DNA from 3 places in the Fervidobacterium ngatamarikiense genome. Region 2 is predicted to be linked to each of the others. Evidence: riboswitches for the same ligand, from Rfam matches in the RefSeq annotation. Region 2 holds a riboswitch; each other region holds the start of a gene.

Region 1 (5,497 bases), 460 kb from region 2:
CAAGCGTCTTTCACTTCCCACGGAAATTTCACCACCTTAACTCCTAATTCTTTTAGTCTTTGTTCCTTAAAAGAAACCTTTCCCCTTTCTCCTTCAATAATTGCTCCCGCATGCCCCATACGTTTCCCTTCTGGAGCATGTCTACCTGCGAAGAAAGCAACGATGTTTTCTGGAGAGAAGCCTATTTTTAATGCATGCTCAACACCTCTTACCTCATCTTCACCACCAATTTCACCAATTAGCAATACTTTTTCGTAACCTAGTTTTTTCACTATCTCAAAAGCTTCCGAAACATTTGTCCCCACAACGGGATCTCCACCCAACCCAAGTGCTACACCGACACCTGGATTCTCACTCAGATGTTTCGCTGTTTCATACATTAGCGTGCCGCTTCTTGAAATGATGGCTACATTTCCTGCTTTAAAATACTTTTCCGGCATGATACCAACCTTAACTCGCTCATGAGGGTTTATAACACCTGGGCAATTGGGACCAACTATTGTAGCTCCCTTTTCTCTTGCCAGTTTCAACATCTTTAGCGTATCGTGAACAGGAACATGTTCAGTTATTATTACAAAATTCACCACACCATTATCAACAGCATCCTTAAACGCTTCTAAAACATTTTGAGGTGGAACAAAAAAGACAGCTGTATCTGGCTTTTCAAAACTCTCACTGAGGCTTTGATAGACTGGCACACCATCCATGCGTTGTATATGTTTGTTCTTACTCACCACACATACTACATTCGTCCCGTATTCAATCATCCTTTTGAGGTGATAACTTCCATATCTTCCTGTTCCGCCGTAAACACAAACTGTATTTGTTTTAAAAAACATCGTTAACACCCCTCTTTTGAACCTTCTCATCTTCTTGAAGTCTTTCAATTAAATCTTTCATATCGTCAACAGCATAAATTCCGTGCTTTTTTAATAATTCTTTTGCCAGAAATTCGTTGTTTCCAGACAACCTAATATAAATTTCGAAATCTGGGTCTTCTTCTTTAAAATTCACAACGCCTTTGGCTATTTCCAAACAATCGGTGATGCCCCCAAAGATATTCAAAACTGCTTTACTACACAAAGACATGACTTTTTTCAACGCCTCGTAAACACTTTCCATTGTTGCACCACCGCCCAAATCACAAAAATTAGCTGGTTTGTAACCATGCTCAACAAGTATATCTATCGTTGCCATAACAATCCCTGCACCACAGCCAATCACGCCAATTTCTCCATTTTCAAACGGCACGAAAGAATTTGTTTCTTCAGTATCCTCATATGCCCACAATTGTCTATACAGCGCACTGTCATCCACATGAAACACGGCATCTAACGCGTAAAAATCTCCGTCTTTAAAAACAAAAGGATTAATCTCGAGCAACGTTAAATCGTATCTTACGAATATATCGTACAACTGCTTCGCAAATTCCTGAAGGTCTTTGGGAAGTTCTCGTATGTTGCTTGTACGCAGCACTTTGTCTGGATATTTCGATGCAAATTCTTCTATGTCCACACCACCAACCTCAGAATACACAAACACAGCGTCTCTGACATTTCTGTCGATTGAAAGTGAAATGTATCTCTCAGTGTCATGCGGAATGTATTCTTCAACTAATACTCCGTAGGGTTCCTCTCCTTTTATCTTCATCCCCAAAATCTTCCTAATACCTTCGAGACTTTTTTCCAAATTTTCGGCGACCACAATTCCGCCGGCTTTCATCCTCCCACCAACTAATACTTGAGCTTTAAGGACCTGCGGAAAACCGAGCCTTTCCAAGCACTTCCTTAAAGACTTTTCTTCTGCTAGTTCTTCGGATGTTACCAAATAGCTTCTTGGTACTCTTACTTTTTCCGCCCTCAGGATATCCTTTGCCAAATACTCGTGAATCTTCATACCTTTCTACCCCCTTTCGAGATTTAAAGAAAAATACCCCCAAAAATCGATGGTTTTTGGGGCACCCATTCCCTTAAAGGCAGGTCTCCCGACTCGTGGATCACCCTACTCCCTGCGCCTTCCCAGCATTAAAGCCAGTGGCATTTTGCAGGTTTCGTCCCCACTCACGGTGGCCCGACCGTCCCGGATTTTCACCGGAGTTCCCTTTTAAGCACGTAAGTGCACCTTTAAGGGGAGGGAGTATTAAATTTTTGTGATTTAAAATTCTTATTATCCAACAAAAATGCTAACTTACTCGTTTGCAAAAATCAACCCCAAACTAATGACCTTTTGAGGCTATTAATAGCTGTTAAACGACAACATTTAATTATTTTCACGTTTTGCTTTTGTTCCGTTAACTCTATAAAGCAGAAAGAATTTCCCAGCACGCACAGTATCGAAAAAATAAACGCTATCTTAATCTAAGTTTATCAATAGAAAGCAAAGTAAAATCAATATTTACAAGCATAGCGATTGACCCGCATTTAAAAACCAAATATAATTATTTTTGCTAAAGAGGGGGGAAGCTGCAAGGGACACTATTTTTCAAACATCAGACACTACACTGAGAGGAGGAAGTCACATGAAAAAGTCACTGGCACTCTCGCTACTTGTATTTGCCTCTATTCTCCTACTTGCAGCTTTCGACCCAACAGTATTTGTTGAAGCAACCATAGGTGAACCAGACACGCTTGATCCCCATCTAGCATATGACACAACAAGCGGTGAAGTACTCTACAATATCTATGAAAACCTCATAGCCTACAAAGGTCAAAGCGTTAGCGAGTTTGAGCCGAGACTTGCTACGGAAGTTCCAACTGTCAAGAACGGACTCATTAAAGATGGTGGAAAAACGTATATTTTTCCAATTAGAAAGGGTGTAAAATTCCACAACGGTAATCCACTTACCCCAGAAGATGTGAAGTATTCATTTGAACGCGGTCTTCTTTACGACCCAGATGGTGGTCCAATGTGGATGCTCTGGTATGCTATCTTTGGTTTCCATTCGAGAGACGAAGCTATTGAACAGTTTGTTGGAAAGCCTGTTAGCGAAATATTCGACCAGAATGGGCAGCCAAAACCAGAATATAGAGAAAAACTTGTTAATTTTTACAAGCAAGTCATTGACCCGGCGATCCAAGTTCAAGGAGATAATGTGGTAATTAAGCTCAAGAGACCATATGCTCCTTTCCTCAACATCATCGCACAGAGCTCACACTGGGCAGCAATACTTGACAAAGAAACATGTGTGAAAATTGGACTTTGGGATGGTAAACCAGACACATGGTGGAAATACAAAGACGTTACGAAAGAACAGTCACCACTCTATTCTTATGCAATTGGAACAGGTCCGTACAAACTTGTAGAATGGGACAGAAAACAACAAAAAGTAATTCTCGTTGCAAATGAGAATTATTGGAGAGGACCAGCAAAGATTAAGAAAGTAATAATTTGGGCAATTCCTGAGTGGTCAACAAGAAAAGCAATGCTCGAAAAAGGTGATGCAGATACTATTGACGTCGCAATTGAATTTGTTGACCAACTTAGCTCAAACAAAGATATCCAAATAATAAGAAACCTTCCAACGCTTGCTGTTACGGTTCTGTTGTTCAACTGGTCAGTTAACCCTAACAGCAAATTCATAGGTAGTGGAAAGCTTGATGGAAACGGAATACCACCTAACTTCTTCAGTGATATTAATGCAAGAAAAGCGGTTGCCGCAGCTATCAATTACGATGCACTTATCCAGGAAGTGCTAAAAGGTTCTGGTAAAAGAGTTCCAACAGCTTTACCACAAGGCTTGCTAGGTTACGACCCTTCATTACCACTTTACAAGTTCAGTTTGAACGAAGTAAAAATGTACCTACAAAAGGCTTGGAACGGACAAGCTTGGCAGAAAGGTATTAAATTCAGCATCGCGTTCAACGAAGGTAACACAGCAAGGCAACGAGTTGCAGAAATGATAAAGATGTACATGGAAATGGCAGCACCTGGAAAGGTTAAAATTGAAGTTCAACCACTTCAGTGGCCCAATTTCCTTGATGCAACACAGAACGGAGAAATTCCGGTTTCCATAAACGCATGGCAAGCGGACTTTCCAGACCCAGATAACTTCATATTCACACACTACCACAGTATGGGAGATTACGCAGATAGACAGGGAGAGGCATTCAAAAAATTTGTGAGCACTCCAAGAAAAGAACTGGGTGGAAAGAGCCTTGACCAACTTACTGAAAATGCTGCAGCAGAGACAGACGCACAAGTTAGAGGAAAACTCTATGCGCAGATTCAAAAATTTGTTGTTGACAATTGTCTCAGTGTCCCACTCTATCAACCAACTGCGACGTATGTTTTCAGAACATGGGTTAAAGGTTGGTACTACAACCCAATGAGACCAGGTCACGACTTCTTCACACTTTACAAAAAACAATGATTAGAGTACATAAGAATTCGAAACACAGGTCACCGAAAGGTGACCTGTGTTTTTTTTTTACGTGCCAAACATCAGCATAGCGGTAAGGTGAAGGACTGATTAACGAAAAAATCTAATGATGCGCCTTTAATCTTTTGAATTATCTGTCGGTATCACTGTAGTTTCTCCTTATTGCTCAATTATTTGTTGTTTTACTTTTCATCGAATATCTAAATAAATTGTGTAAAATACATATGTGGACAAAGTCTATCTTTTTATGTTATAATAAGTTAAACCTAATTCACTTACATCTTTACTATGAGAGGTGGTTAGATGAAAAGTTTAGGAGAGTTGTTAGTCCAGCCTGGTCCTTTTTCGGAAATTGTTATTGGAAACACTGCAATTGTGAGGGCAATGATTGAAAGCGGTGTAAGAGTGGTAACGTCATATCCTGGTTCGCCCACACCTGAGATAGCCGAAGCGATAAATTCCATACCAAAAGACAAAAATCCGCTGTATTTTGAGTTTTCAACAAACGAAAAGGTAGCTTTAGAAGTAGCGTTTGGTGCAGCAGTTAACGGATTTACCTCATGTGTGTTTTTCAAAAGTGTCGGTATGAACGTGGTTGCCGATTCTTTTGTCCAGCTAAGCATGATGGAAATCCCTGGTGGGATGGTAATTGTAACAGGCGATGACCCGGGTGCGAACAGTTCACAAAATGAGCAAGATAACCGACATTACGCAAGGCTTTCCTACACCCCTGTCTTTGAACCGAAAGACGCACAAGAGGTCTACGAGATGTTCAAACAAGCTGTCGAATACTCCAAAAAGCTACGTTCCCCTGTAATTCTGCGCTTAACAACCCACACTGCTCACTTCAAACAAAAAGTCAACTTTGGAACGTTTATTCCCTCACCGCTAGGTTCCCCTGTCTTTGATGTTAAAAATAACGGTCCATACATTCCGATAGCTCAAAATGTTCCAATAATGAAAAGAAGAGCGCTTGAAAAATTGCAAATGTGGGCTGAGATTTCGGAAAAATACGCTTTTATAACAAACAACGGGAGTGAGATAGGAATTATAACGGCTGGACTTCCTTACCTTTCATTGCTCGATGTGCTGGGAGAAAATGTGAAAAGAGTAGACATT
Region 2 (5,497 bases):
CTGGAATTTCAATAGGGTTTAACAACGTACGTGCAAGTGTGTCACAAACTGACATTAGCATACCACCTATTAAAATTGTTGCTAAAAGATTTCTACTATGTTTGGGACCAGCAATTGTCCGTGCCATGTGTGGAACTACCAGTCCAACAAAGCCTATGATACCTGTTTTGGAAACAAATGTAGCAGTAACAAATGAACCAAGCAAATAAAAAGTCCATTTTAAGGCTTCCACATTGATACCTAAACTCTTTGCTTCTTTTTCACCCAAGGTCATAACGTCCAGTTGTTTGTTTAACGTAAAGGCTAAGGTTACGAAAACTGTTAAGGAAATCACAGGAACAGTTAAATCTCTGAAAGTTATTCCCGAGAATGAACCGTAGAGCCAAACGTGCCCAGTTACAAGAGATTTATTTGCAATGTTTAAAAGTAACATACTACCAGCGGAAAATAATGTGCTAACCAATACACCACTTAAAACAAGATGAACTGTTGGTACCACATTTCCTTTCTTTGCAAGTATTATGGAAAGACTAGAAGCGATTAACGCAAATATGAAACTCATCGTGGGGACACTCACATGGGCAATCGAGTTCACAATAAAGTATATTGCTAAGAGTGCACCAAAACTAGCTCCGGCGGATGTTCCTATAAGATAAGGGTCAACAAGAGGATTTTTCATTATCGCTTGGAATATATTTCCTACCAACGACAGTGCTATTCCCGTTAGTGTTGCCATTAAAACCCTTGGAAACCTCAAGTTCCATATCATATATTTTTCGGCGCTTTCTTGTTGAAGAAGTTGGAATATTTTCAAAGGACTGACATACACTGTTCCAAAGGACAAGTTAAAAACAAAAACTATGACGAAAATAAAGGGGAGGGAATACCTCCCCAAAGTTTTGAACCATTTTTGGGTTCTAGCCAATTATTACTTACCTCCGTAGAAGAAGTTATAGAAAATATCCAAATACTTGAAAATATGTGGTGCTGCTTGGCTAACCTCATCACCATCGACTATCAAAACTTTACCTTGTTTTACTGCTTTTAAATTCTTCATTATTGAATGGTTTTTTACAGCCTGCTCAACTTCTTTTGGATCACCATATGCTCCGATTATTATTACATCAGGATCATTTTTAACAAGCCATTCCCAACTTACAGGTAACCATCCGTTATTTCCTGTGTATGGAGCTGCTATATTTCTACCACCGGCGATGACGATAAGTTCGTTCATATACGAACCAGTTCCTGCCGTCCATAGTTGTTTCGCATTTTCGTCTGGTGTTGTTATTGTGAAAAACACCGTCGGTCTGCTTTCCAATGGAATTTTCGAAGTTTTTTGTCCAATTTCTGTCATTTTATTTCTGAGCTCGGAGACAAGCTTGTCGGCCTTGTTTTTGACATTGAAAACGGCACCGAGTTGACCAACAGCTTTAATTATATCTGTCAAAGTGTTTGCGTTTAAAACATAAGCTGTGAGATTTGCTTTTTCTAGTTTTTCCACTTCTGGGAATTGGAAACCACCGAACATGATAACTAGGTCAGGCTTTAGAGAATGAATTTTCTCGATGTTTAAAGGCACCATGTTGCCTATGTTCTCTGCCTTTTTGTAATTATCCCAAGTAGTAACACCGACGATTCGATTTTCAAGTCCAAGAGCTTGCAAATACCTTGTCGCACTTGGTGCAGCAGAGACAACCCTTCTTGGTGGCATTGGAATATTCACAATTCTTCCAGCATCATCAACAACCGCAATAGCAAGTGAAAAAACTGTCACAATGAGCATGAACATGACGAAAAGCTTTCTTAAAGAGCCAAAAGAAAACGACTTAACCATACACAAACCCTCCCTCTTTGCAAAAATTTGTTGCCATCCCCAGGCTACGTGGTGGATGGCCACCTTCCTTCGTATGTCAGGTCTCCCGACTCGCGGATCATCCTACTCCCTGCGCCTTCCCAGCTTTAAAGCCAGTGGCACTGTGCAGGTTTCGTCCCCGCTCACGGTGGCGGCCCCGTGCCGGATTCTCACCGGACTTCCCTTGGACATACGAAGGGAGGTTTATTTTAACTTGTTTTCTAGTTCATATTATACTACCGCCATTAATTAATGACAACAAGTTTTATTTGCATCTGTACTCATTAAGTCTGTTTTATCAGGTTTTAGCGCAGCTTTTCGTAAGTGGATTACATATATAATTGAATATGCGCCTGTAATCAAGAGCATAACGTCCCCAGGACTCAGTTTATAGATTTCTTCACCAATAAGTACATTAACTATAGAAAATGTAAACGTGAAGAATACATATCCTGCAGCAATTAAGAAAAGTATGCTCCCAACATACAGATGTGCGATTTTAAAAGTGTACTCATTACTTCCAAATTCTTGGAAACCTGATATTAGAACGGACATAAACGACAGTATCACCAAAGAGAACAAATATTGCCCTTCTATAACGTATAAAATGAAGGTTACCAGGGAAAGAATTAACATTATTGCAAGCATTCTGTTAATACTTCTCATAGTATCCACCTTCCCGTTGTGTATACTACCAACGAAAGTAAGTAGGAAATAGCAAGACTGTAAAAAACTGCAAATAATGTATATTTCGAGCTATTTGTTTCACTTTTTATTGCTGCAAGTGTAGCGAAGCATGGCATATAACCAAGTATAAAGGTCATTAGTGTTGCACCTATGAGAGGGTCAAAATGAATATTGGAAACGTTGCCGTAAAATTGTGAAAGCGAGGATACTATGACTTCCTTTGCGACTCCCCCAAATATAAGCGCTGACACTATTTGCCATGAAAATCCTAAAGGTGCAAACAATGGTTGAAGAAATTTTCCAAGCATGGAAACGAAGCTATTATCTACGTCTCCTCTACCTGGAAAATAAGTTAACACCCAAATTACAATGCTTGTAGCAAAAATAATCGTTCCGGCTTTTTCGAGAAAGTGCTTTCCTCTGTTCCACACGTAAGTCAGAATATTTGGGAGTTTAGGAAATCGGTACCTTGGTAATTCCATAACAAGAGGAACCGATTCACCCTTTAGAATTACTTTGTTTACTATCCTTGATGACAAAGCTGTGAGAAGAAGGCTCAAGGCATATATTGCAAAAAAAGCTTCTGCTTTATGGTTTGAGAATGCCACGTTAACAATCAGAAGATACACGGGAATCCTTGCACTACAACTAATGAAAGGCGAAACCAAGATAGTCGTAACTCTTTCGCGCTCGTCCGATAAACCCCGGGCTGCCATGACGCTGCTTACATTACACCCGAAACCTAATAACAATGTCATGAAAGACCTCCCGGTTAATCTCAATGAATACATTAACTTGTCGACTAAAAAGGCTATGCGTGGGAGATAACCGCTCTCTTCCATGATTCCAAGTGCAAAAAAGAGTGCAAAGATACTTGGAACAAATGCCAAAACACTACCTACACCATTTATGATTCCTTGCGATATTAATGAACTCAGTATAGTTTCGCTTCCAACAGAATCTGCGATTTTTTCAAAAAGATACTCAAGTAACCCTACCAAAGGTTCTGATACCTTGAAAGTAAAGTTGAAGGCCATATAAATTAGAGACAAAAATACAGGAATACCTATATACTTATGTGTTAAAACATGGTCGAGGGCTTCTGTAACAGTAAGTGCCTCGCCTGTTCTTTGAATCGAAAGCTGGACAACGTTTGTTATATATTCGTACTTCGTCAAAGGTATTGATGTTTTAATTTCCTGAGAAATCGTCTCTAATATATCCTTTGGACAATCTTTTTTCAAAAACGCTCTTGCATATTTGTCTCCTTCAATAATTTTAACTGCAGTAAATCTCTTATTAAAAGTTTCTTCTACACATTGCTCTATTTCTTTAATTATTTCTTCAGTTTCCTTTCCATAATCTATTACAATAGGTCTTGTTGTTCTTTTGAAGGATTCCACAATCTTTTCTTTAAGCTCTTCGATTCCTTCTCCAGTGTGAGCTGATGTAAGCACAACTGGAGCTCTAAGAAATTTCTCAAGGGAAGACTTGTCAATTTTTGTTCCAGATTTTTTTGCTTCATCGATAGCGTTAAACACAGCGATTACATTTAATCCTAACTCGCAAGCTTCTAAGAGTAAAAACATCCCCTGTTCAGGACTCATACTATCTATGACAACGACAGTAACATTTGGTGGAGAAAAAAGTAGATAATCTCTTGTCAATTTCTCGTCTACAGATGTCGCTGTTAGACTGTAAACACCTGGTAAATCAACAAAATGTAGAGTGTAGTCTTTGTAAGTTGTAGCTCCTTCAATCCTCGTAACTGTAACGCCAGGCCAATTAGCAACGTACTGCCTGGCACCTACTAATTTATTGAAAAGGCTGGTCTTTCCAACATTTGGGTTACCCAATAAGCCTACAGTTATCACCACAGTTTTCAACTCCCTTGCTCGGATTGAGTTTCAGCGCTTGTTACCAGTATCTTTGAAAGCTTCCCAAATCCGATATGAAAGGTTCCCAGCGATGTAACAACTCTTCTGTCACCAAGCAGTCTGATAGTTGAACCTTCCGTTATCCCTACTTTCGATAACCGACGATGTATAATATGCCCTCCCAGAATTTGTTTTACTTTATATAATCCCGGAGTAGCACTGGAAAGAGGTATAATTGAATCTCTAAGTATTTCTACTTCGACAAGACTTGCTTCTGACTGCCTCAAGCTTATAAGTTTATTGAAAACTTTGTATATCCTCGGGTCACCCATCGGCGCACTCTTTACTACTGTTATCGTTACCCCGGGCATGATGCCAATGGCTCTGAGCTTTGGCGAAATTTCGGATTCTTCTACATCCTTGACCATTACTTTAGCACCAACGGGTGCCTCTGACAGTTTCACATATTTCACCTCGCATTTCAGGATTCAGAATTGGGAAGAATGGTTTTAGAGTTTTGTTGAGAGTGATTCTCAATAAGATTGTAAATGGGAAAGAAAAGATTGTCAACACAATTTTTTTGAAACAAAGTGCAGCTCCTTTTTCGTATTAACTTTGCGTTGGACGATATTGCCGGAAATATGTGATTATAATTGACTGTTAAGAGTAAAAGTGATAAAATACAATTATAGTTGTTATTTCGTGTTTTTACTCACTATTTTTAGATTGCGAAGAGTGGGGGGAAAGTTATGGCGTCAAACAAAGACATAACTCGTGAGGAGCTTTTTAGGTTTGTGGAAGAAAACCAGGTCAGGTTTGTAAGATTGCAGTTTACGGATATCAACGGGATGATGAAAAATGTTGAAATCCCTGTTGATGAACTTGAGACAGCTTTAGAATCGGGTATCATGTTTGATGGTTCTTCCGTTGAGGGTTTTGCAAGGCTTCATGAATCTGATATGTACCTTAAACCAGATTTGAGAACAGTTGCCATGCTTCCTTGGACATTTGATGGTCACAGAAGTGCGAGAATTATATGTGATGTTTACAACGATTCCGAACATCCATTCGAAGGTGA
Region 3 (5,497 bases), 620 kb from region 2:
CCAAGCACATCACCTGTGATTCCACCGATTTTAATTTCCGAAACTCTGGAGATTAAGTATGCCGTGGTTATGGTTAAAGCGAGAGAAATAAAAAACATTAGCGGGCTAATGAAAAGTAACGGTATCAGGAAAATCATCGAACATGCTGTGTATCGCTTGTTGTATGGAAAGAGCATAGCACCCAATCCTTTTGGTTTGGCAGGTTTCGAAAAGGTGAGCAAAAGTGCCATTTCATATCTTCCAAAAACAGAGGCAAAAAGGAATGCTTGCCAGTTTAGTGTTGACATGAGTTGGTAAAAGAGCAAGATGTAGAGCATGCCATAAAAGACAGCGAATGGTCCAACATTACCTTTGGACATTATCTCAAGTCTACGTTCTTTGTTTGACTGGTTTAAAAAGCCGTCGAACATATCAAGAAGACCATCGAAATGGAAGAGGTCAAAGAAATAGTATCCAATAGCCATCGCTCCGAAAATGAAAAGCAATTTGTAATTACTCAAGGAATGAGCCAATAAAACTCCAATGGAATAAATAGTACCAGGGATGTATCCAATCACGGGAAAATATACGGGAATTCGTTTTATTCTTTTTTCCCATTCGTCAATATTTTTAATCTTGACAGGTAGCCTTGAGATAAATGATAAAGTAAGTAAAAAGTCAGTAAGGACTTCTTTCCACATGTTATTCAATGCTCCCAGTGTTATAAATTTTGTCTTTGAATTCCTCCCACAATTCTAAGGACTGCTCCAATTCGTCTTCATCAAATATTTCAAAACAAAGATACTCCACCGTGAAAAGCCTACCTGAAAGTATTTGGTAAACTTTGTCAAGTGTTTCCAAATCAAGTTTTTGGTGGTCTTTTCCCTCAATAACGCCCATCATATGGATTTCGACAATGTTATCAATGAAGCTGTTTTCCACTTTGGCTCCTAGAATATGGTGCCCTACGTCAAAGACTGTTCGTAAATGATTAAATACTCGTTCTTTTAGATTTTCAATAGAAATCTTTGGATGTGACAAAAGAGCGCGGAATAATTTCTTATCCTTTTCCGTGCAATCTTCAAAAGGATGTAGCACATAATTTACTATATCCAAGTTCATCTCAAGGTATTTAAATGCATTTAAAACGTTCGTAATGTTATCTGTTGGAAGATGGACAGTATATTTAATTTGTCTTTCGAGTGCAATTTTGCGTAAATGCTCCTTTTCTTGCTCAAATAACCTGTAAGTATCATCATCCCAAGTGTAAACAAGTAGCTCAATGAATTCAAAGTTACGAAACTTTCGAGTTATATACTCAACGTTTTCGTAATAAGTGCCAGGTATGACCCAAGATGTTGTACCTAATAGTTGGCTCATTTAATACGCACTCCTATTCCGGAGACAACAAGATAAACTTCTTTTGCGAGCTTAGCTAGTCGCGTATTAGTTTTTCCAAGTATTTCGGCATACTGCCTGGCTATTGGATTCTCAGGTATAATTCCCCAACCAACTTCATTGGTGACTACGATAACATCACTACTCATATTGCTTAGAACATCAACGAGCCCATCAATACGCTCCTGAACATCAAGTCGATAATAATAAAGGTTGCCAAGGTAGGTTGTAAGGCATTCAAAAAGGATAACATCGTAGTTGTTATCTATATTTTTGAGAACTTCCGTCACATTGACAGGTTCTTCGAAAGTATCGAAAAGCTCCTTTCTTTCCGCTTTATGCTTTTCTATTCTCAACCTCATTTCTTCATCAAACGGAACACCAGTTGCTAGAAAAGCTCGTTTGGTGTATTTTAAAGCCATGTTTAGTGCAAACGTACTCTTACCTGATTTCATTCCACCAGTTATAAGTATCAAACTGAATCACTTCCTTTCGATACACCCGCATCGTCGAATGTCGCCATTTCTCGTATCATCTTTATTGCCGCTTCTATAATAGAAATTGCCAAAGCTCCACCAGTTCCTTCTCCAAGCCTCATATCTAAGTCAAGAATTGGTCTAAGGTTCATAGCATCAAGTAAAACCTTGTGCCCTTTCACCTTAGATTTGTGACCAGCGAAAACAAAATCAAGCACACTAGGTTCAAGCTTCCAAGCTAGCAAAAGTGCTGCAGTTGTCGGAAAACCATCTACGACGACCGGAATATGTCTGCTTGTTGCCTCAATTATAAATCCTGCCATCTGACCAATACAAAAACCTCCGACTTTCTCGAGTACATCAATAGGATCATCGGCATTGGGTTTATTTATTTCTATAGCTTTTTCTACAGCTTGACGCTTTCTTTCTAATGTATCGTTATCGATAGGAGTACCTATGTCCAGAATCTCGTCTATATCAAATCCAAATGCTACAGAAATAGCCGTTGCAGTTGTAGTATTACCAATCCCCATATCACCTAAAACAAGAAGGTCTGTACCTTCTTCTATCGCTTTCTTCGCTATCTCTTTTCCTTTTTCAATACACTCAATTGCTTGCGTTCTTGTCATTGCAGGACCTTTTGTAAAATCGGCTGTACCATAACCAATTTTTGCATTGATTAAATTTGGATGTGTGAATTCAAAGTCTCCATCGACTCCGGCATCAACCACGTAAACATCCGCTCCAACATGTCTACCAAATACGTTTATGGCCGCACCGCCGTTAAGAAAATTCAGAACCATTTGGTATGTAACTTGTTTTGGATAAGCAGAAACCCCCTGTTCTACCACACCATGGTCGGCAGCAAAAACATAAATTCTTTTAACCTTCGGAAGGTCTGGTATTACTTTGTTCTGGATTAGTCCCATCTTCAAAGCGATTTTTTCCAAGTATCCAAGGCTACCAATAGGTTTTGTCAAATTGTTCAGACGTCTCATGATACTGTCTTTCAAAACGTTTTCAAACATTCCTTTTTCCATACGTAAACCCCCCTTTTGCTTTTATTAATCAAAGAAAAAATTTCCCAAACAGCCCGAGCTGTCGGGAATTGATTCCCACATAGTCGGTCTCCCGGCTCGTGGATCATCCTACTCTCCGCGCCTTCCCAGCTCAAAAACCTGAGCCAGTGGCTTTTATGCGGATTTCGTCCCCACTCACGGTTGCTGGGCAGCCCCGGATTTGCACCGGCGTTCCCATACACTATGTGGGATGTGGTTATTTGTTTTTTATTATTTTACCCCAAAACGTTTGGGTTTTACAACTTTGCTTTTACATAAATTTCTGACTTTATGTTATAATTATTAGAGTAAATGAACTTTTTTGGTCGCAAATTTAACGGGGAGGAGGATGGGCATGAAAAAATTCTTGTTGTTTGCCTTTGTGATTGTGGTTTTTTCGGTATTCTTCTTACTTTCTTCATGCAACAAATCAAATGTTTTGCGCATCTACAACTGGGCAGATTATATTCCTGAGGAAGTTATCCAACAATTTGAGAAAGAGTACAACTGTAAGGTCATTTACGACACGTTTGCATCAAATGAAGAGATGTTTGCAAAGATTAAATCGGGCGGAACAGGATACGACATAGTTTTTCCCTCAGGTGACCACGTTAAAATGATGATTAATGAAGGACTTTTGGAAAAACTTGACTTAAGCAAAATACCAAATTTCAAAAATATCGACCCTATCGTCTTATCTAAAACAACATACGACCCGAATCACGAATATTCAGTCCCGTATATGATGGGTACCACAGGTTTGATAGTGAACAAAAAATACCTCAAAGATTACGAAAAATCTTGGAGTATATATGAACGTGCTGATTTGAAAGGCAAAATGACACTCCTTGATGATATGCGCGAAGTTTTTGGAGCAGCGTTAAAATACCTTGGATATTCGGTGAACACAACAAATCCAGACGAAATCGAACAAGCAAAGCAAGTCATATTGAAATGGAAAGAAAATATCGTCAAATTTGATGCAACAACTTATGCACAAGGTGTTGTGAATGGGGAATTCTGGGTTGTGCACGGATATCCTGAGAACGTGTTCCAACTGATTCCTGAAGAAGATTTAGAGAATTTTGAGTTCTTTGTTCCAAAGGAAGGTGGAACACTCTGGATTGACAACATGGTAATTCTAAAGGATGCCAAAAACAAGGACCTGGCATACAAATTTATAAACTTCATTCTGAGACCAGAAATTGCAGCTCAGATATCTGACTATTTGATGATACCATCTCCTATCACCGATGCACAAAAATATAAAAAAGTTGAGCCACTCTACACGCTCGACGAACTTAGTAACTGCGAGATAATAGATTACATTGGAGAACACATTGATCTGTACAACAAAGCCTGGGAAGAGATAATCAAATAATCAAAGCAAGCTAAAATGTAGGTAACAAAGCGGGGCTGGTAAAGAGCTCCGCTTTTTTTGTAACAACCTTTCGCAAATATTGTGGAACAAAACAAGGCTAGTTGTTGTAGAATAGTGGTAGAATTTCAATAACACCACAGAGGTGGTCAGATGATAAAGATATTCAAAGAGCAAGTTGAATCAGCTACTAAGTTATACGATTTATCTAGCGAACTTCTAAATATTGAGAAAGCACTCAAAAAAATTAGAAACAACTTCCCAGACTTCACACTGCAATCAACACTTGTCAAAGTTGCGGTTGTGAATTCACTTTATAACACAAATATCTTCAGGGTATATGATGTTGCTTATCACATATCGGAAGTTATCTCGCAAGAAGGAATTGTTTTAGAACCTGAATTCGTAGACAAATTGTCGACAGTTGTGCTTAGAAGTAATGGAGACAATGGAAAGGAAAAACACTACACAAGCTTTTCTTCAGCTTTGGCTCATATTTTCTTAAGTGAAAAATTCCCCATCTACAATTCTGTTACAGCACGTATGGTAGCTTACCACTTAAACGAGGAAACTAAAGCTAGCAAGAAATACACAACATACAATGATTTTTATCATGATTTTTATATGCTTTTGAATTCTCTTGACTTTAAAACATCTGTTTCAGAATTACACAAATACCTTTGGATTTCAGGAGAGTACAGGAAGTTGAACGGTATAAAGCCTTGGGAGAATCCAAGTAATGAAATCAACCCTGGTTTGAAAAAGTTGTTCGAGAAAAGGGATGATACTACACAAAAAATTCTGAAAGATTTGATAAAAGACCTATATGGACCGCTGTTTTTAGAATAGCGGAGTGAGAATGATGAACATATGGCATCCAGAAAATTTTCATGGGAATAAGAAGAACAAGTTTTTTGAAGGTTGGTACTTTAAACAAACGTCTTCTCAAAAAGACTACGTTTTTGCAGTAATACCCGGAGTTTCAATTGGTGAAGATTCACACGCTTTTATTCAAATAATAGATAACAGAAATTTCTCAAAGTACTATAGATTTAAATTTGAAGATTTTAGATTTTCAAATAATCCCTTCTCGGTTTCTATCGATAAGAATTATTTCTCCTTAGAGAGTTTATCTTTGGAAACAGAATACATTAAAGCTAATCTGTATTTTCGAGAGTTAAAGCCGTGGCCCGTTAAACTTTTAAGCC

The links. Region 2 has a riboswitch for cobalamin ahead of JM64_RS02930 (ABC transporter substrate-binding protein). Riboswitches for the same ligand answer to the same signal wherever they lie in the genome.
Region 1: linked by a shared signal. The riboswitch ahead of JM64_RS05050 (ATP-grasp domain-containing protein) and the one ahead of JM64_RS02930 (ABC transporter substrate-binding protein) in region 2 are both predicted to bind cobalamin.
Region 3: linked by a shared signal. The riboswitch ahead of cobT (nicotinate-nucleotide--dimethylbenzimidazole phosphoribosyltransferase) and the one ahead of JM64_RS02930 (ABC transporter substrate-binding protein) in region 2 are both predicted to bind cobalamin.

What each region holds. Positions count from the first base shown of each region.
Region 1 is NZ_CP011393.1:1,073,788-1,079,284, forward strand. Features, by position in the region: gene JM64_RS05040 (YitT family protein) at 1-21, opposite strand, end outside; gene JM64_RS05045 (succinate--CoA ligase subunit alpha) at 1-839, opposite strand, end outside; gene JM64_RS05050 (ATP-grasp domain-containing protein) at 829-1,896, opposite strand; cobalamin riboswitch at 1,958-2,140, opposite strand; gene JM64_RS05055 (ABC transporter substrate-binding protein) at 2,519-4,369, shown strand; gene JM64_RS05060 (thiamine pyrophosphate-dependent enzyme) at 4,682-5,497, shown strand, end outside.
Region 2 is NZ_CP011393.1:615,241-620,737, forward strand. Features, by position in the region: gene JM64_RS02925 (FecCD family ABC transporter permease) at 1-925, opposite strand, end outside; gene JM64_RS02930 (ABC transporter substrate-binding protein) at 929-1,837, opposite strand; cobalamin riboswitch at 1,896-2,063, opposite strand; gene JM64_RS02935 (hypothetical protein) at 2,105-2,521, opposite strand; gene feoB (ferrous iron transport protein B) at 2,518-4,419, opposite strand; gene JM64_RS02945 (FeoA family protein) at 4,425-4,883, opposite strand; gene glnA (type I glutamate--ammonia ligase) at 5,187-5,497, shown strand, end outside.
Region 3 is NZ_CP011393.1:1,233,238-1,238,734, reverse strand. Features, by position in the region: gene JM64_RS05835 (adenosylcobinamide-GDP ribazoletransferase) at 1-680, opposite strand, end outside; gene cbiR (cobamide remodeling phosphodiesterase CbiR) at 682-1,359, opposite strand; gene cobU (bifunctional adenosylcobinamide kinase/adenosylcobinamide-phosphate guanylyltransferase) at 1,356-1,853, opposite strand; gene cobT (nicotinate-nucleotide--dimethylbenzimidazole phosphoribosyltransferase) at 1,850-2,893, opposite strand; cobalamin riboswitch at 2,958-3,133, opposite strand; gene JM64_RS05815 (extracellular solute-binding protein) at 3,267-4,292, shown strand; gene JM64_RS05810 (hypothetical protein) at 4,443-5,138, shown strand; gene JM64_RS05805 (tocopherol cyclase family protein) at 5,149-5,497, shown strand, end outside.